Defluviitalea raffinosedens: one gene and its partner. The protein of the gene in region 1 binds, or shares a complex with, the protein of each later gene. Links are inferred from orthologs where the notes say so. Each region holds a gene or a part of one and is shown on either strand. Other genes may lie near its edges. The genes, in order: dnaB and dnaG.

The links.
Region 2: the proteins of dnaB (region 1) and dnaG are in contact, whole or in part, in a crystal structure (PDB 2R6A), measured with the Geobacillus stearothermophilus proteins. The link is inferred for Defluviitalea raffinosedens from one-to-one orthologs. Residues at the interface, in WP_033016901.1 of Geobacillus stearothermophilus: Ser13, Glu15, Ala16, Gln18, Glu91, Leu92, Asp94, Ala95, Val96, Pro97, Thr98, Ala99, Ala100, Asn101, Tyr104, Tyr105, Ile108; in WP_049624496.1 of Geobacillus stearothermophilus: Lys456, Leu457, Leu458, Pro459, Ala460, Asn463, Ala464, Leu467, Leu535, Leu536, Ile537, Ala538, Gln544, Glu545, Asp548, Tyr549, His552.

Annotation. Positions count from the first base shown.
Region 1 is NZ_JAFBEP010000001.1:365,445-373,484, reverse strand. The notes cover bases 3,305-6,214. They hold dnaB (replicative DNA helicase), read left to right. Parts: upstream 3,305-4,047; coding sequence 4,048-5,382; downstream 5,383-6,214. Other genes in these bases: JOD07_RS01815 (sensor histidine kinase), read right to left, coding at 5,447-6,214; rplI (50S ribosomal protein L9), read left to right, coding at 3,580-4,026; JOD07_RS01830 (DHH family phosphoesterase), read left to right, coding at 3,305-3,583. In the rest of the region: pheA (prephenate dehydratase), read left to right, coding at 1-99; JOD07_RS01840 (MazG-like family protein), read left to right, coding at 167-508; JOD07_RS01835 (DUF2232 domain-containing protein), read left to right, coding at 510-1,532; more of JOD07_RS01830, read left to right, coding at 1,568-3,304; more of JOD07_RS01815, read right to left, coding at 6,215-6,718; JOD07_RS01810 (LytR/AlgR family response regulator transcription factor), read right to left, coding at 6,723-7,448; JOD07_RS01805 (hypothetical protein), read left to right, coding at 7,659-8,040. UniProt on the Escherichia coli protein: The main replicative DNA helicase, it participates in initiation and elongation during chromosome replication. Travels ahead of the DNA replisome, separating dsDNA into templates for DNA synthesis.
Region 2 is NZ_JAFBEP010000004.1:131,616-139,713, forward strand. Bases 1-2,968 are described here. They hold dnaG (DNA primase), read right to left. Parts: upstream 2,407-2,968; coding sequence 595-2,406; downstream 1-594. Other genes in these bases: rpoD (RNA polymerase sigma factor RpoD), read right to left, coding at 1-560; JOD07_RS04980 (YaiI/YqxD family protein), read right to left, coding at 2,557-2,968. Also shown: more of JOD07_RS04980, read right to left, coding at 2,969-3,003; JOD07_RS04985 (deoxyguanosinetriphosphate triphosphohydrolase), read right to left, coding at 3,015-4,025; JOD07_RS04990 (TRAP transporter permease), read right to left, coding at 4,164-6,113; JOD07_RS04995 (DUF1850 domain-containing protein), read right to left, coding at 6,177-6,695; JOD07_RS05000 (TAXI family TRAP transporter solute-binding subunit), read right to left, coding at 6,695-7,642. UniProt on the Escherichia coli protein: RNA polymerase that catalyzes the synthesis of short RNA molecules used as primers for DNA polymerase during DNA replication.

The DNA of each region.
Region 1 (8,040 bases):
GGACATATTTTGGAAGAGGATATGAAAAATGCGCTTATGATGGTACAGAGAAAAACTTCATTTTACAAATTATTAGGGTCCTATGAGATTATTGAATAGACTTTTCATTAAAACGAAAGAATGATATAATTAAAAGACGGTTTCAATGGGAGAATGGGGTGGTATTATGGCGATGCACGATAAAGAGTTCGATATTACACGCTCTTTAAAAATTATCGAAAAGTTAAAGGCACAACTTCTTTCAGATGTAGCAAATCTGTTTTCAGGAATGCTTGATTATGGGAATCAAAGTTACCAGGACAGAGGAGACTTATTAGCCAATATCATTATTCTTACTTATCTACTCGCAAAAAGATTAGGAATACCATATAATACATTAGATATGAAGATTCGTAACAAATTAAAAGTAGGTATTTTAGAAAATACTGATGAGCAAGAATGGTTTGCTGATTTGACAGCTTTACTTAGACATCTGGATGGAGCGTATGAGAAAAACAGGAGGTCATGAAATGAAATTTTCGATAAAAGATATTCTATGGCTTTTAGCTATGGGATTATTTTATACGGGTGTTGGTGTACTGGGATATTCTCTTCCCGTTTTATATATTCTTGCATGTTTTTTTGGTGTACCCTATAGCCTGTATGTATACAAAAAAGGGACGCAGATGTCTTCTTTTGTAATGCCGGTGGTTGTGTTGTCTGTATTAATATTTACAGTTAGTCCAAGAGCTGCGATTATGCTCATATTACTTCTTTTAATGCCGTCTTTTGTATGCGGTATTTATTATCATAAGCAAAAAAATCTCCCTAAAAATATTATTATGCTTTCTATTGCGTACTTATCCGGATGGATTGGATTGCTGATCATATGGAACTTTGCCTATAAAGTAGGCATTATATCACGGTTCTATTCATTTACCAATTTTGTTGAAAATCAGTATCTTAGTCAACTGTCTAAGCAGTACGAGCTGTTATTAAATAATTTGCAGGGAACAGGGACTACTTCTTTATATCTTTTAAAGGAAGACCCTGTAAAATTTGCGGAGAATTATTCGCTTTACAGATTGGCAATAAAGCAATCTTTTTTCTTAATACGATATCTGTTCCCAGCTTTCATTTTTATTGGTGGCTTTTTATCTTCAATTGTTCAAGTCTTATTTACAAAGCTTATTTTAAAAGCTCTAAAATGGGAGTCTCCTAAAATTAAAGACATAACGAATATTGGATTTACCCCTTTAACTGTAGGTCTTTTGGGTTTAACCTGGCTTATTCGAAATGATATGGATGACAGATTATATCCAAGGCTAGCCATGGCTATGGATAATGTTCTGATTATATTTGCTGTTTTTATGTTTATTGTTGGTGTTTTATTTACGATCCACGTGATTAAAAATGCTAAGGCCGGTGCTAGATTTAAGGCATTTATGGGCATCTTAAGTTTCTTAAGCATCATTGTAAGTCCTTTCTTATTTGTAATCCTTGGATTCTTGGAAGGCATATTTAATTTCAGGAAAACAGAAAGATTCCTATAGTAAGGTTGTATAGATGTATGTGTGGAGGCTAAACCATGAATAAAAGTCATTACAAAACATTTATAAATAGAGTTTTTCTGCAGCCTCATTTCTATATATTGATTTTGTTTGTTTTTGGAGTAATCTTTCTATTTTATGAGCCAGTTATAGGGTTTGTTGCAATGCTGCTTTGTGTGGCGTTATTGATCTTTACTCTTTTATGGGGGAAGAAAGGAAGTCAGCTGGAAGAAAGGACTCTAAATAAAGACTATGATTTCCATTCCATTCATAAAGATGTGCTGTCTTATTTTCCTTTTCCATTTATTATGGTTGACGCCCATGGATGGATCAAATGGTATAATCCCAGGATAGAAGAAGTCATAAAAGCAAAGAATTTAGTGAATAAAAACATTCAAAATCTTTTTCTGGATATTACTGCCGATCAGTTTCCAAAAGGAAAAGAACAGGTTACAAAAACAATCACTGTAGACAACAGGCACTATAATGTATATATCGATCGGGTGTATTTGTCACAAGCCAGCGGCAGCCAGCGGACTATGTATGGACTTTACTTTATTGACAATACGCACAATATGATTTTAAAAGAAGAAAATTTAAAGCAAAAAGTATCTATAGGACTAATTTTTATAGATAATTATGAAGAGGTCATGCAAAGTGTAGAAGACGTCAGAAGGCCTTTACTGATTGCCTTGATTGACAGAAAGTTAAATTCCTGGGCGCAGCAGGGTGAAGGTATCGTTAAAAAGTTAGAAAAAGACCAGTATCTTATGCTTTTTTACAATGAGCATTTAGAAAAGTTCAGACAGAAGAAATTTGAGATCCTGGATGAAATAAGGCAGATCCATATAGGCAATGAGCTTCCTGTGACATTAAGCATAGGGATTGGGGTGAATGGGAAAAATTTGCCCCAGTCTATGGAGTATGCAAAAGCAGCCATTGATTTAGCTTTGGGAAGAGGCGGAGATCAGGCGGTTATTAAAAATGTTGACAAATATTCTTTCTACGGGGGAAAAACCAAGGAAGTTGAAAAAAGTACCCGGGTAAAGGCAAGAATGAAGGCTTATGCATTCCGAGAGATTATTGAAGAGTCGGATGAAGTTCTGATTATGGGGCATAAAAATCCTGATGTGGATTGCCTCGGAGCAGCCATAGGTGTTTATCGGGCAGCTCAGTTATTAGGTAAAAAAGCTTATATTGTATTAAACGAACCTACCAGTGCGATTAAAACAGTATATGACAAAATCTTAGAATCTGGAGAATATGAAGAAAAGATTTTTTTAAACAGTATTGAAGCCATAGGGCATACGGGAGAAAAAACCCTTGTAGTGGTTGTAGATGTTCATAGACCGAGTTATACAGAGTGCCCTGAGCTTTTGGAATTAAGTAAAAATATTGTAGTATTTGATCATCATAGAAGAAGTGCAGAGTTTATTGATAATGCTGTATTGACTTATTTAGAACCTTTTATATCTTCCACTTGCGAAATGATTGCTGAAATCTTACAATACATCGTAGATAAGGTTAAACTAAAGCCAATAGAAGCAGATATTCTTCTTGCAGGAATTACTATTGATACCAAGAACTTTGTATTTAAAACAGGGGTAAGAACCTTTGAGGCTGCTGCATTTTTAAGAAGAAATGGGGCTGACAGTACGAGAGTTCGCATGCTGTTTCAAAACGATATGGAATCATATCAGGCAAGGGCAGCTGCGGTTAAGGATGCACGCATTTATAGGAAGAATATGGCGATTTCTATTGCGCCTTCTGATCTTAAAAATGGAGCTGTGATCGCAGCTCAGGCGGCAGATGAATTATTAAATATCTCAGGGATTAAAGCATCCTTTGTGATGTGTTCTATAAAAAATGATGTTATGATTAGTGCAAGATCTTTAGGAGATATTAATGTGCAACTCATCATGGAAAAGTTAGGGGGCGGAGGCCATCAGACTGTGGCAGGAGCCCAGTTTAGCGAAGTCCCTATTGATGAAGTATACGATCAATTAATAGAAGCTATAGATGAATACTTAGAGGAAGGAGCGGAAAGAAGATGAAAGTTATATTAACTCAGGATGTAAAAAAACATGGTAAAAAAGGTGATGTTATAAATGTCAGCGATGGTTATGCAAGAAATTATCTAATTCCTCAGGGATTAGCAGTAGAAGCAACCAAAACGTCTTTAAATGATTTGAATTTGAAAAAGAAAGCAGAAGATAAGAAAAAACAGGAGGAACTTGCTGCAGCACAGCAACTCAAAGAGGAATTAAAAGATAAGATTGTGACAGTCAGTGTCAAGGCAGGAGAAGGCGGAAGGCTCTTTGGTTCTGTGACAGCTAAGGAAATTGTTGAAGCCGCCAAAAAGCAATTTAATTTATCTTTAGACAAGAAAAAGATTCAACTGGATGAACCCATTAGAAGTTTGGGCAATCATATGGTTCCAGTTAAACTTCATCCGCAGGTTACAGCAGAGTTAACGGTTAAAGTAACTGAAGCATAGAAAAATAAAAGGGGGCTAATTATGGAGGAATCAAGATTGCAGAGAATTCCCCCTCATAATATTGAAGCTGAACAATCTGTATTGGGATCCATGATTCTTGATCGGGAAGCCATCGCATCTGCAGCAGAGATTTTAAGAGGAGATGATTTCTACAGACCCGATCATAAGATGATTTTTGAAACTTGTATTGAGCTTTTTAATCAAGGCGCTCCGGTTGACTTGGTTACCCTTAAAAGCCGCCTTGAGGAAAAAGGATTGTTAGAGCAAATAGGGGGTATTGCGTACTTATCAGAATTAGCTTCCAGTGTTCCTACATCAGCTCATATTAAGCAATATGCCAAAATTGTTGAGAGCAAATCAATTTTAAGAAGATTGATTAAAGCAAGCCAGGATATTATGGGGCTTAGTTATGAAGCTAAGGAAGATGTGAATACGATTTTAAACCAAGCAGAGCAAAGCATTTTTCACATTTTGCAAAATAAGCATACAGAAGATTTTTCTCCTATGAGAGAAGTGCTTTTATCTGCCTTTGAAAAAATAGAAGAAATATATAAAAATCAAGGGAAGGTAACAGGACTTTCCACTGGTTTTATCGATTTAGACTATAAAACTGCAGGTCTTCAGCCTTCGGATTTGATTTTAGTGGCTGCAAGGCCTTCCATGGGAAAGACGGCGTTTGCCCTGAATATTGCCCAATATGCAGCGGTACGGGAAAAAGTACCCATTGCCATCTTTAGTCTGGAAATGTCAAAAGAGCAGTTGGTTAATCGTATGCTTTGCGCTGAAGCGATGATCGATGCACAGAAACTTCGAACCGGTGCTATGAACCAGGAAGATTGGGTAAAAATAGCGAGAGCTATGGGTACTCTTGCAGAAGCACCTATTTATATTGACGATACACCTGGTATTTCTGTTATGGAGATGAGGGCAAAATGCAGGAGATTAAAGCTTGAGAAAGGCCTTGGCCTTATTTTAATCGACTATCTGCAACTTATGAGTGGAAGTGGAAAGTCTGATTCCAGACAGCAGGAAATATCTGAAATCTCCAGATCCTTAAAGGCTCTGGCAAGAGAAATGGAAGCTCCTGTTATTGCCCTTTCCCAGCTTAGCCGAGCCTGTGAAACAAGGGCAGACCATAGACCGATGCTTTCAGATTTAAGAGAATCCGGAGCTATAGAGCAGGATGCCGACGTGGTAATGTTTTTATATAGGGATGAGTATTACCATCCGGATACAGAAAAGAAAAACCAGGCAGAAGTCATCATAGCAAAACAAAGAAACGGCCCGACAGGGACCGTAGATCTGGTTTGGTTAGGTCAGTATACGAAGTTTGCCAATATGCAAAAAGCCAATTAAGAAAATACATAAAAATCCAGTTCTTCTTTTGGTGAAGAACTGGATTTTTTGTTATCATATCGATTTATATGGTCGCCTGAAAGATAAACCAACCCTCTTTGGTCGTAAACAGAAAGACACCGCTATGCTTTTTTATAATATGGGCCATGCTCTTTGTACCATAACCATGTCCCTGCTCTTTGGATATCGGCAGATCCCCAGAAAAAATCGGTTCTGATTGATAGCTGTTTCGGATGTCAATGCACAATTTATTGCTTTTGGAATACATGCGGAGTTTGATAGATCGTTTACTGCTTTCTGATATTTGCTCGCAGGCATGTATGGCGTTTTCCAAAGCATTGGACAAAAGTGAACAAAGCTCGGTATCGCTAAAGGGAAGGGCATCAGGCAATCTTGCATCTATGCTTAAATGGATGCTTGCTTCCTTTGCCTTGAAAGCAAAAGAGGACAAAATCAGATTGACAGTCTCATTTTCACAAAAACGTATGGGAGTGATGGCATCGACATCGGACTGGGCAGTCTTTAGGTATTCTATGATTTCATCTACAAGTCCTTCGGATGCCAACCACTGTAAAAGGGAGAAATGGTGGCGCATATCGTGTCTGTAGGCTGCAGCAGTCTGCTGAATTTGTTTTAGAGAAGCAAATTCGGTTTGAGCCTGCTTAAACTGTGTGGCCAGCATGTCTCGCTCTCTTTGAATTCTTGCTTGTTTTTGAGTTTCGTCATAATACAAAAGAACAAAAACTATATAGAATGCGGACGTCACAAAGGGCATAAACTGTACAGCCGCCCGGGTTCCGCTGTACATAAAATCTGTATATACTGTGGAAGTATGCTCAAAAACATAATAAAAAGTGGGCATTGCACCAAACAGCAGGCAGGACTTATTAGACCGTTCCAACAGATGCCGAACAGATTTTACGGCATATTTCTGTAGAAAGTAGTACATCAGAATGGCTGTGACAATATAACCAATGTGGTTCATAGTAACCCAGCCAAAAGTGGCTCCTAAAACAGTGCCAACGTATCGGGGAAACTGGTAGCACAGAAAAGAAAGACACATACTGGTAATAGCTATTAGCCATGATTGTTTTAAATAAAATACAATAAATATAACCATTGGAAGATGGGTGATGAGTGGATAGAGTTTAAACGTGATCTCCATGCCCCATGTCCATAAGGAAAGAAGTTGTAAAAGAAATATGATGATGGTAAAGATTCCATAAACCAGATAGTTTTTCCTTGTGTGTGGCATTCCGGTAAAAAGGGCTGCTATGCCCGTTCCGAACAGAAGGGCGATATAATAGCGAGAAAACTCAATGACAGTTTCTATCATTCTTTTATTGCTCCTCCATCTGATAATTTAGATATTGTTGCTTAATTTCTCTAATCTTTCTCTGGGCAACAGGTATAATGGCAAGATTCTGCAGGGTGATCTGATGATTTTCGATGGTGTCTATAAACTGCATGTTCACAATGTAGGAGCGATGCGGTCTGATAAAGCACCCATATTTCATAAGCTTGTCGCAGACAGAGGAGAAAGATTCTGTACATTGGATGATTTTTCCGAAGTAAAGATGATACAAAACATTTCTGCCAATCACCTCGACAAAAGCTAAATTAGAAATGAGGATTCTTTGAATGCCTTCATTGCTTTTTACAATAATGGCATCTTCTTCTTGATCTGCGTTTATTTTCTCTAAGACTTCATCCAGGGTGAGGAAGAATTTTTCTTTTGTAATAGGCTTTAGTACATAATTGACAGCTTTTACAGAATAACTTTCTAAGGCAAATTCAGCGGAGGAGGTAAAGAACAGAAGGGGTGTGGTTTTGTCAAACTTACGGATTTCCTTTGCCACATCAATGCCCGTCAACCCCGGCATAATAATATCCAGACAGTATATATCGAATCTCTTTCCTTTTTCTAAAACCGAAATGAGCTCAAATCCATTATGAAAGATGGTACATTTGCAGCTGAAGTTTTTGGATACTTTATATAGGTTGATCAGTTGAACAATGTGGGATAGTTCGTCAATATTGTCGTCGCAGACTGCAATTTGTATCATTAAAATTCCTCCGTTTCTTCACTATTATTTTAACATAATAATTTGACAGACGATACTATGTTTCATGTAAAAAAGTATTTCATGTCAAAAAAATCGTCATTCATGCAAAAGACGGTTAAAAAAAAATGCCTGATATACTTAACGGGCGGTGCGTTATTACATACGTTGACTAGAAAGAGGAGGATTTAAAATGAAAAAATTACTTGTAGTATGTTAACACTTATGATGACACTGAATCTTGTTGCCTGTGGTGGAGAAAAAGCGTCCACTTCATCAACCAGTTCACAAGGAAGTGCACAGGAGAATAAACAAGAAGCTGCGCAAGATACTACACAAGAAAGCACAGAAGTGGAATATACCGAGGAACAACAAGCCCTTGCACAGGAATTTTCAGCGATGATAGACGCATATAATGAGGTTGTTGACAAGGTGAATACAAGTCCTGAGCTTTTAGAGATTGAAGAACTTGTTACAGTTATGAATGAGATTTCCGAAGGAATTACAGAAATTGACGGATATTTTGCTGATCCCAAAAACCTCACACCTGAAGTTATGGACAACATAAAAACAGTTATTGACAGAGCTTACGAAT
Region 2 (8,098 bases), on another replicon or contig:
GCTCTTGTAATGGCCTGGCGAATCCACCAGGTTGCATATGTACTAAACTTAAATCCTTTGCCATAATCAAACTTTTCTACTGCTTTAATAAGTCCTAAGTTTCCTTCCTGAATCAAATCCAAGAATAACATACCACGTCCTACATAGCGTTTTGCAATACTAACAACCAGTCTAAGATTGGCTTCTGCTAGTTTTCTTTTAGCTTCCGGATCCCCTTGTTCCATTCTGCGAGCCAATTCTATTTCTTCTTCTGCCGTAAGAAGAGGTACTTTTCCGATTTCTTTTAAATACATTCGCACCGGGTCGTCAATATTAATGCCTTCTGGCAGACTTAAATCCAGATCATCCAGCGGCTCTTCTTCTTCTTCAATATTACCTAATACATCAATATTCTGTCGCTCAAGATATTCATAAATTTTTTCTATTTGCTCCGGCTCCAATTCCATGTCGGAAAAATGATCCATAATTTCTTTATATTCGAGCACACCTTTTTTTTGCTTACCTAATGCGACCAATTCCTTCACACGGGTCAAAAATTTGGTTTGTTCGCTTGTTTTCACGCAGAATCCATCCTTTCCTCACCTGTCTACTATTTTAACCACTTATAAGGTTAATATACAATTTTTCTAGCTGCTTTTTCTGCTCAATTAAAGATTGAATTTCATATATATCAGTTGCATTTCTGCTTTTCATGTCGATATTTGCTTTTTTTATTAATTTAATTTGATCATTTATCGCTTTTTCAATATCATATTCCTGATTTTTACTTTTTTCGTCCCGAAAAATCATAGAAACTTGCTTTTGATCATTTAAATTTTCAAAATGATTAATCACAACAGCAGGTTCAATTTTTAAGCCTTTATCATACTGCTCATAAATTAGCTTAGCTACTTTCATTAATACTGGATCAATAAAGTCTTCATAAGATAAATGTGGCTTAATTTTATGATAGTGTAGTGGATTATTATAAAGGAAATTAAGAATATTCTTTTGAGCCTTATATAATCCGTTTTTCTCATCTATGTTGTTAAATACATTATTTACTTTTAAATGATCGTGGAGTTCACTTTCCTGTCTTTGTGAATAACTACTCAGTTTAATACTATTTTTTCTTTGAAATTCTTGAGTTTTCTTTATTTCATTCAAAATAGACTGGGTAGAAATTTTGGTATCATTAGATATTTCCTGAAGATATACATCCCGCTCAATCTCATTGTCTAGCCTGGAAAGTAATTGTGCTACTTCCATGGTAAATTTAATTTTTTGCTCAGTATCTTCAATGTTATATTTTTTTCTTAAGACCGAAACTTGAAAAGTAACTGCCCCCATGGCATGATCAAGCAATTGTTGAAATGCCTCAGGGCCGTTTTGCTTAATAAAATCATCAGGATCTTTCTCTCCGGGTACTTGGACCACTTTTATTTTTAATCCAGCAGACGATAAAATAGGTATCGCCCTTAATGCAGCGTTGGTCCCTGCTGTATCGCTGTCATAAATTATAACAACTTCTCCTGTATAGCGTTTTAATAAAGATGCCTGCTGATAGGTAAAAGCTGTACCAAGAGAAGCCACTACATTTTCAAATCCTGCCTGATATAAGGATATAACATCCATATACCCCTCAACAATCAATATTTGATTCTTCCCAGATGTTCTTGCATAATTAAGACCATAAAGATTTTTACTTTTATCAAATAAGGGAGTATCCGGAGAATTCATATATTTGGGCAGACTATCATCCAGCACGCGTCCGCCAAAACCAATGACCTGATTATGAACATCAAAAATAGGAAACATAATTCTATTTCTAAATCTATCCACATACCCTTTACCTTTTTTCTTTGGTATAACCAATCCGCTTTTTGAAATATGCTCCTCCTCGTATCCTTTATACAGTAAATATTGATATAAATCTCCAAAGTCCATGTTTGAATAGCCTATTCCAAAAAGCTTTTGAGTGTTCTTGCTTAACTTTCTTTTATTCAAATATTCACTGGCCTGTTGGCCCCTTAAGGAGCGCAGATTTGCATAAAAATATTTAGCAGCTTCCTTATGCATATCCAGCAAAATCTGCTTTTCTTCCATCTTTTTGCGAACTTCTTCTGAATATTCAGGTTGTGGTAAAGTAATATGTGCCCTGTCAGCCAAATGCTTGATCGCTTCTACGAAACTAAAATTCTCCATCTGCATAATAAATGTAAATACATTGCCACCTGCCTGACAACCAAAACAATAATACATTTGCTTATCAGGGCTGACAGAGAAAGAAGGCGTATCTTCATTATGAAATGGGCATAATCCAAAATATGAACTGCCCTTTCTTTGTAATCTCACATATTCAGAAACTACGTCCACCAAATCATTTTGGCTTCGAATTTCTTCAATGATTTCTTCTGAATAATACATGGGACTCCCCTATCTTTTTGGACCTATCAAAATACATATATTTGTTTCGACATATTTTTCGGAAATCCTTTAAGCTCACAAAGATTTGTTTAAAATATATAAAAAAACAAAAATAATGACCATTATATTAACCAATTTACCTTTAACATTTTAAGTCTGCTCAATCAACTTGATCAGATTTTTTTTAAATTTAGCATTATCCAGTTCATTTCTTTTTCGCGGGCCTTTTGTACGACCACCTGCTCTTCTTATTTCGCTATTTAAATGCCTATCATAAAGTAATAAATCGATTTGCTCATTTAGATAAATATTGCCATTTGGAGAAATTGCTCTTGCTCCTTTTGATAAAACAAGAGAAGCCAAACCATAATCCTGAGTAACAATAATATCATCTCTTTTTACATGATTCATTATGGTCATATCTACCGACTGAGGTGCTGAGTCTACTATCTTATATTCCATATCAAATCTCTTATTTGGAACATGTGCGTAGCTGCAAAAAACGATTGCTTTAATATTATATTCCTTTGAAACATCTTCAATTATCTTTAAGACGGGACAACTATCGCCATCAATAATAATTCTAAAATTTTCCATTACATGATCTCCTATAGAATATTCCACGAAGAAGGTACGTATATTTCCATATATTTATTAATGGCATATCGATCCGTCATCCCCGCAATATAATCGCATACAATTCTTTCTTTCATCTCATCTCCTGATTTATAATGTAAATAGAATTCTTTTGGGATACTTTCAGGATGTTTAATAAAATAATAATACAGCTGCTCAACAATATGTTCTGCCTTTTTTTCCTGATTTTTTGCCTGTGAACCTATATATACATGTTCAAACATAAACGCCCGGAGTTTTTTCACCATTTTACCTATTTCATCGCTCATTTTAATATCAGGTTGATGAATACTGTTTTTGATCACATCTATAATCATAGTATTAATTCTTTCACCAAAGCTATTCCCTAAAATTTCAACACAATCTTTTGGAAGATCTGTTTCTTTTAATACTTTTCCTCTTATAGCGTCATCAATGTCATGATTAATATACGCGATTTTATCTGAAATTTGAACAACTTTTCCTTCCAAAGTACTTGGATTACCTTTTGTCTGATGGTTAATAATTCCATCCCTTACTTCCCATGTAAGGTTCAATCCTTTTCCGTTTCGTTCAAGTATTTCTACTACTCTCAAACTTTGCTCACTATGGCTAAAACCCATAGGACATACTTCATTTAACACATATTCTCCCGTATGTCCAAAAGGGGTGTGGCCTAAATCATGTCCTAAAGCAATAGCTTCTGTAAGGTCTTCATTTAAAGACAGTGCCCGGGCAATAGTCCTTGCAATCTGTGCAACTTCCAGTGTATGAGTTAGTCTTGTACGGTAGTGATCTCCTTCCGGAGATATAAACACCTGAGTTTTGTGTTTTAATCTCCTAAAAGTTTTGCAGTGAAGAATCCTGTCACGATCTCTTTGAAAATCTGTTCGAATATCACATTTGGGCTCATCATATTTTCTTCCTTTGCTTTCTTTACTTTTCACTGCATACGGACTTAGAAAATCAAACTCCCTTTTCTCTTGAATCTCTCTAAGGTGCAACGTTATCACCACCTGTTCTTACATGTTATAACACTCCTCATACTTAAATATATACTACACATTTTTTCAAAATCCTTCAAAATCATTTGATAAAAAAATTACCATCATCCCTTTAACAAGGAATAATGGTAATGACTTTTAAACAGATTCTACTGATTTGTCCTTACCCTTTAAAACATATTGGATAAAAATTATGAATACTATAATCACAATACCAATAAGATCTGTAGTCAAGCTTGGTTCAATGAGCATAAGACCACCTGCAACCGCCAGAATTCTCTGCCATATTGGAAGTTTTGACTTCATAAAACCTTCTAAACCACCTGCAATAGCAAACATACCAAGCATGGATGTAATAGAAAACTGAATAATCTGTGGCAGCGAAGTATTCACCATCAACATTGCAGGATTTAGTACAAACATATACGGAATAATAAATGCCGATATAGCCAGCTTAGTGGCAATGACTCCAGTCCGAATAGGATTTCCGCCAGAAATTGCTGACCCTGCATAGGCTGCCAAAGCTACTGGTGGCGTAATGTCTGCAACTACACCAAAGTAAAATACAAAAAAGTGTGCAGCAAGGACCGGTGTTTCCGGCATCAATTTCAATATGATCGGTGCAGTGATGGTAGCCATAATAACATAATTTGCAGTAGTTGGTACACCCATTCCTAATATAAGACAAGCAATCATCGTTAAAAACAATGCAATAATGTTAATGCCTCCTGATAAAGTAAGCAAGCCATCAGCAAGCTTAAGGCCTAAACCGGTAAGGGAGACAATTCCTACTATAATACCTGCTATTGAGCATGCTGCAGCAACTCCAATGGTATTTTTTGCACCGTTTTCCAAAGCTTCAACAAAAGTTTGAGGCGTCAGCCTTGTATCTTCCCGAAACATACTGACAACAATAGAAGTCAGTATGGCAAGACAGGCAGCTCGAGATGCAGTATATCCTATAGACATCGTTGTAATCAATACAACAATGGGGAGGAACAAATATCCTTTCTGGAAAAACAATTTAAAAAAGTTAGGAATGTGTTCCTTGGGAAGTCCTTTTAATCCAGTCTTTTTTGCTTCAAAATGTACCATTAGAAAAATACCGCTAAAGTAGAGGATTGCCGGAAAAACTGCTGCTAAGGCAATCGTAGCATAGCTTGTTTCTGTCATTTCAGCCATAAGGAATGCAGCTGCTCCCATAATTGGAGGCATAATTTGTCCTCCGGTTGAAGCAGCAGCCTCAACCGCTGCAGCAAAATCTTTGTCATATCCTGCTTTTTTCATTACAGGAATAGTAACACTACCAGAACCAACAGTATTAGCAACAGAACTACCAGAGTACATTCCTTCCAGGGCACTGGAAATAACCGCAACCTTGGCAGGTCCACCTACTGCTCGCCCTGCAATGGAATTGGCCATATCTATAAAAAAAGTACCAATGTTCGTCTTTTCAAGAAATGAACCTAAAATAATAAACAATACAATAAAAGTTGAGCAAACACCTATAGGCGTACCAAGTATCCCATCAAGGGTATAAAATAATGTGTATACGATACGCTTTAAGGAATATCCTGCATAAAAAGCATAAGCAATGAAAGCGCCGGCAACCACCAAAATTGGAATACCAACTACTCTTCTGCATACTTCAGCAGTAATAAGTAATCCTACAACACCAACAATAACATCTAATTGAGTGATACGAGTTGCTCTGGCAGAAAGAGTTTCAAAATTAATGATAAAATACGCAAAACAAGCTGCTCCTACAATACCAAGAACTATGTCATACCAAGGTACATAATTTTCCCTTTTTGCAGACTTTTTCTTCGCTGGATAAAGTGCAAAGGCCATAAAAATAATAAAGCCTACAAAAGAAGTTCTGCGGATTTGTTCCGGCCAGACGCTAAAAAGATTCATATAAAATATATACAGAGAAAAAACAACTAAGATACAACGTACAATCTTTCTGGGTACACCAGTATAATGCCTTGTATTAGATTCTCGATCATATTCAGCCATTAAGGCATCTACATCGATTTGCTCTGCTTCTTCCATTAAAGAATGGGCTGTGTGTTTTACTTCAGACATACATCATCCTCCTTATTTTTTGATTTTTATACCTATTCCAAATCAAAAACCGTATTTTAAAATTTATTGATTACCTGGTTCATCATTTCGAACAGATATAAACCTTCGTCCAGTTACAAACTGAACAGTCGTATTTTTTCCACAGAGTTCTCGCAAACTAATATCCTTTCCATTAATATGTAAAATATGATCAGAAACTGTCCCAACAATATAAGAAAGACGATCCATTAACTTATTAAAACCACTGACAATCATAGCACCATCTGAGCCATATTCCAGAGATTGTCCTTCTTCTATTTCTGTCTGTACACCTGCACCAAAAGCATAATAAATTGTTCGATCAACATAAATTTTACCAGTCCTGATTTGATAAACATCAGTCACCGGGCTATTATTTACAGAATGAATAAAAGTAACAGAAAACTCGTCTCCATCATTAACAGGAAAAGATGCGATAATTTCACCTGTGTCACTATTTTTTAAAATTAGACATGGAGAGGAAAAAACAAAGAATAAAATAACGGAGACCGTAAACAATACAGCCACGATTGCGGCCCCCGTCAGTAAATTAATTCTTTTCATTATTTCAAAACGCCGATTTCTTTATAATATTTTTCTGCACCTGGATGTATAGGTATAGAAATACTGGAGACTGAATACTCAGGATTTAATTCAGCACCCTTTGGATGCGCATTTGCAATTTCATCTGCATTTTCAAAAAGGGCTTTGGTCATGTTATAAACCAAATCTTCACTAAGACTGTCAGAAACAATGTAAGTAGCCACTACAGCCACAGTCTGGACATCAGTATCGACACCTTTATAAGATCCACCTGGAACAGAAAATTTTGTATAGAAGGGATATTTCTCAATTAATTTTGCTGCATGTTCATCATCAATTTCCAGCAAATTAATTTGGTTGGAAGTAGCAAGTTCTACAATTGCAGTTGTGGGTGCTCCAGCAACACAGAAAAAGGCATCTATTTTATCATCCTTTAATGCGGTTGCACTGTCACCAAAACTTAAATTGCTGACAACAATATCATCAAATGTCATATCATAAGCTTCAAGAATTTGACGGGCATTAAACTCTACTCCTGAACCAACGTCCCCTACAGAAACACGTTTACCTTTAAGATCTGCAATAGAAGTAATTTCTTTCTTGGATACTATTTGACAAACTTCTGCATAAAGTCCTGCCATAGCAGAAAAACCAGAAATTTTTTCTCCTTCAAAAAGATCAATACCATTATAAGCATAATACATAACATCATTTTGAACGATACCCATGTCTGCTTCTTTATCTGATACAAGATAAATATTTGCTTTTGAAGCACCAGTGGATTGTACATTAAAACTTAAGTTATTAACTTTTTGACTAAGCACTTGAGATACTGCCCCACTATAAGCATAATATGTACCTGTCGTGCCGCCTGTAGCCATCTTTAATGTAGTCTTTCCTCCACAACCTGATAAAACCAAAGAAATCATCAGTACCATGGACACTAAAACATACAAACTCTTTCTCATAAATCATCCTCCTGCAAATTAAAAATTTTGAATCCTGAATGATTACCAAAGGAAATATTCAAATCCATACTATAATAGTTTATAACAATACTAAATTTTTTTCAACAGATTCGCTTAAGTTAGTTGCAATCTCAATATTTTTTTATAATAATTCTGCTTTGACATTTATAATTTGACTTTGCAATTGCATACTGAAAAATTTTTTTCAATATTTGATTGACAATTCTAACTATTGTTCATTTCTTGTTGAACTTTTATCTAATTTTCAACGATGATCTATGGTTTCATTTAATCTCTTCACTTAAAAGCCAGCAATTATCACTGCTTCTATTTTCCTGTCGAAAACAGATTGAACCTGATTGACCATTTTATTTTATAGATACTTTTTATTTATTATATAAAAAAATGTTGTGATACATGAAATGATCATATATCACAACATTTAAGATTTTGCAC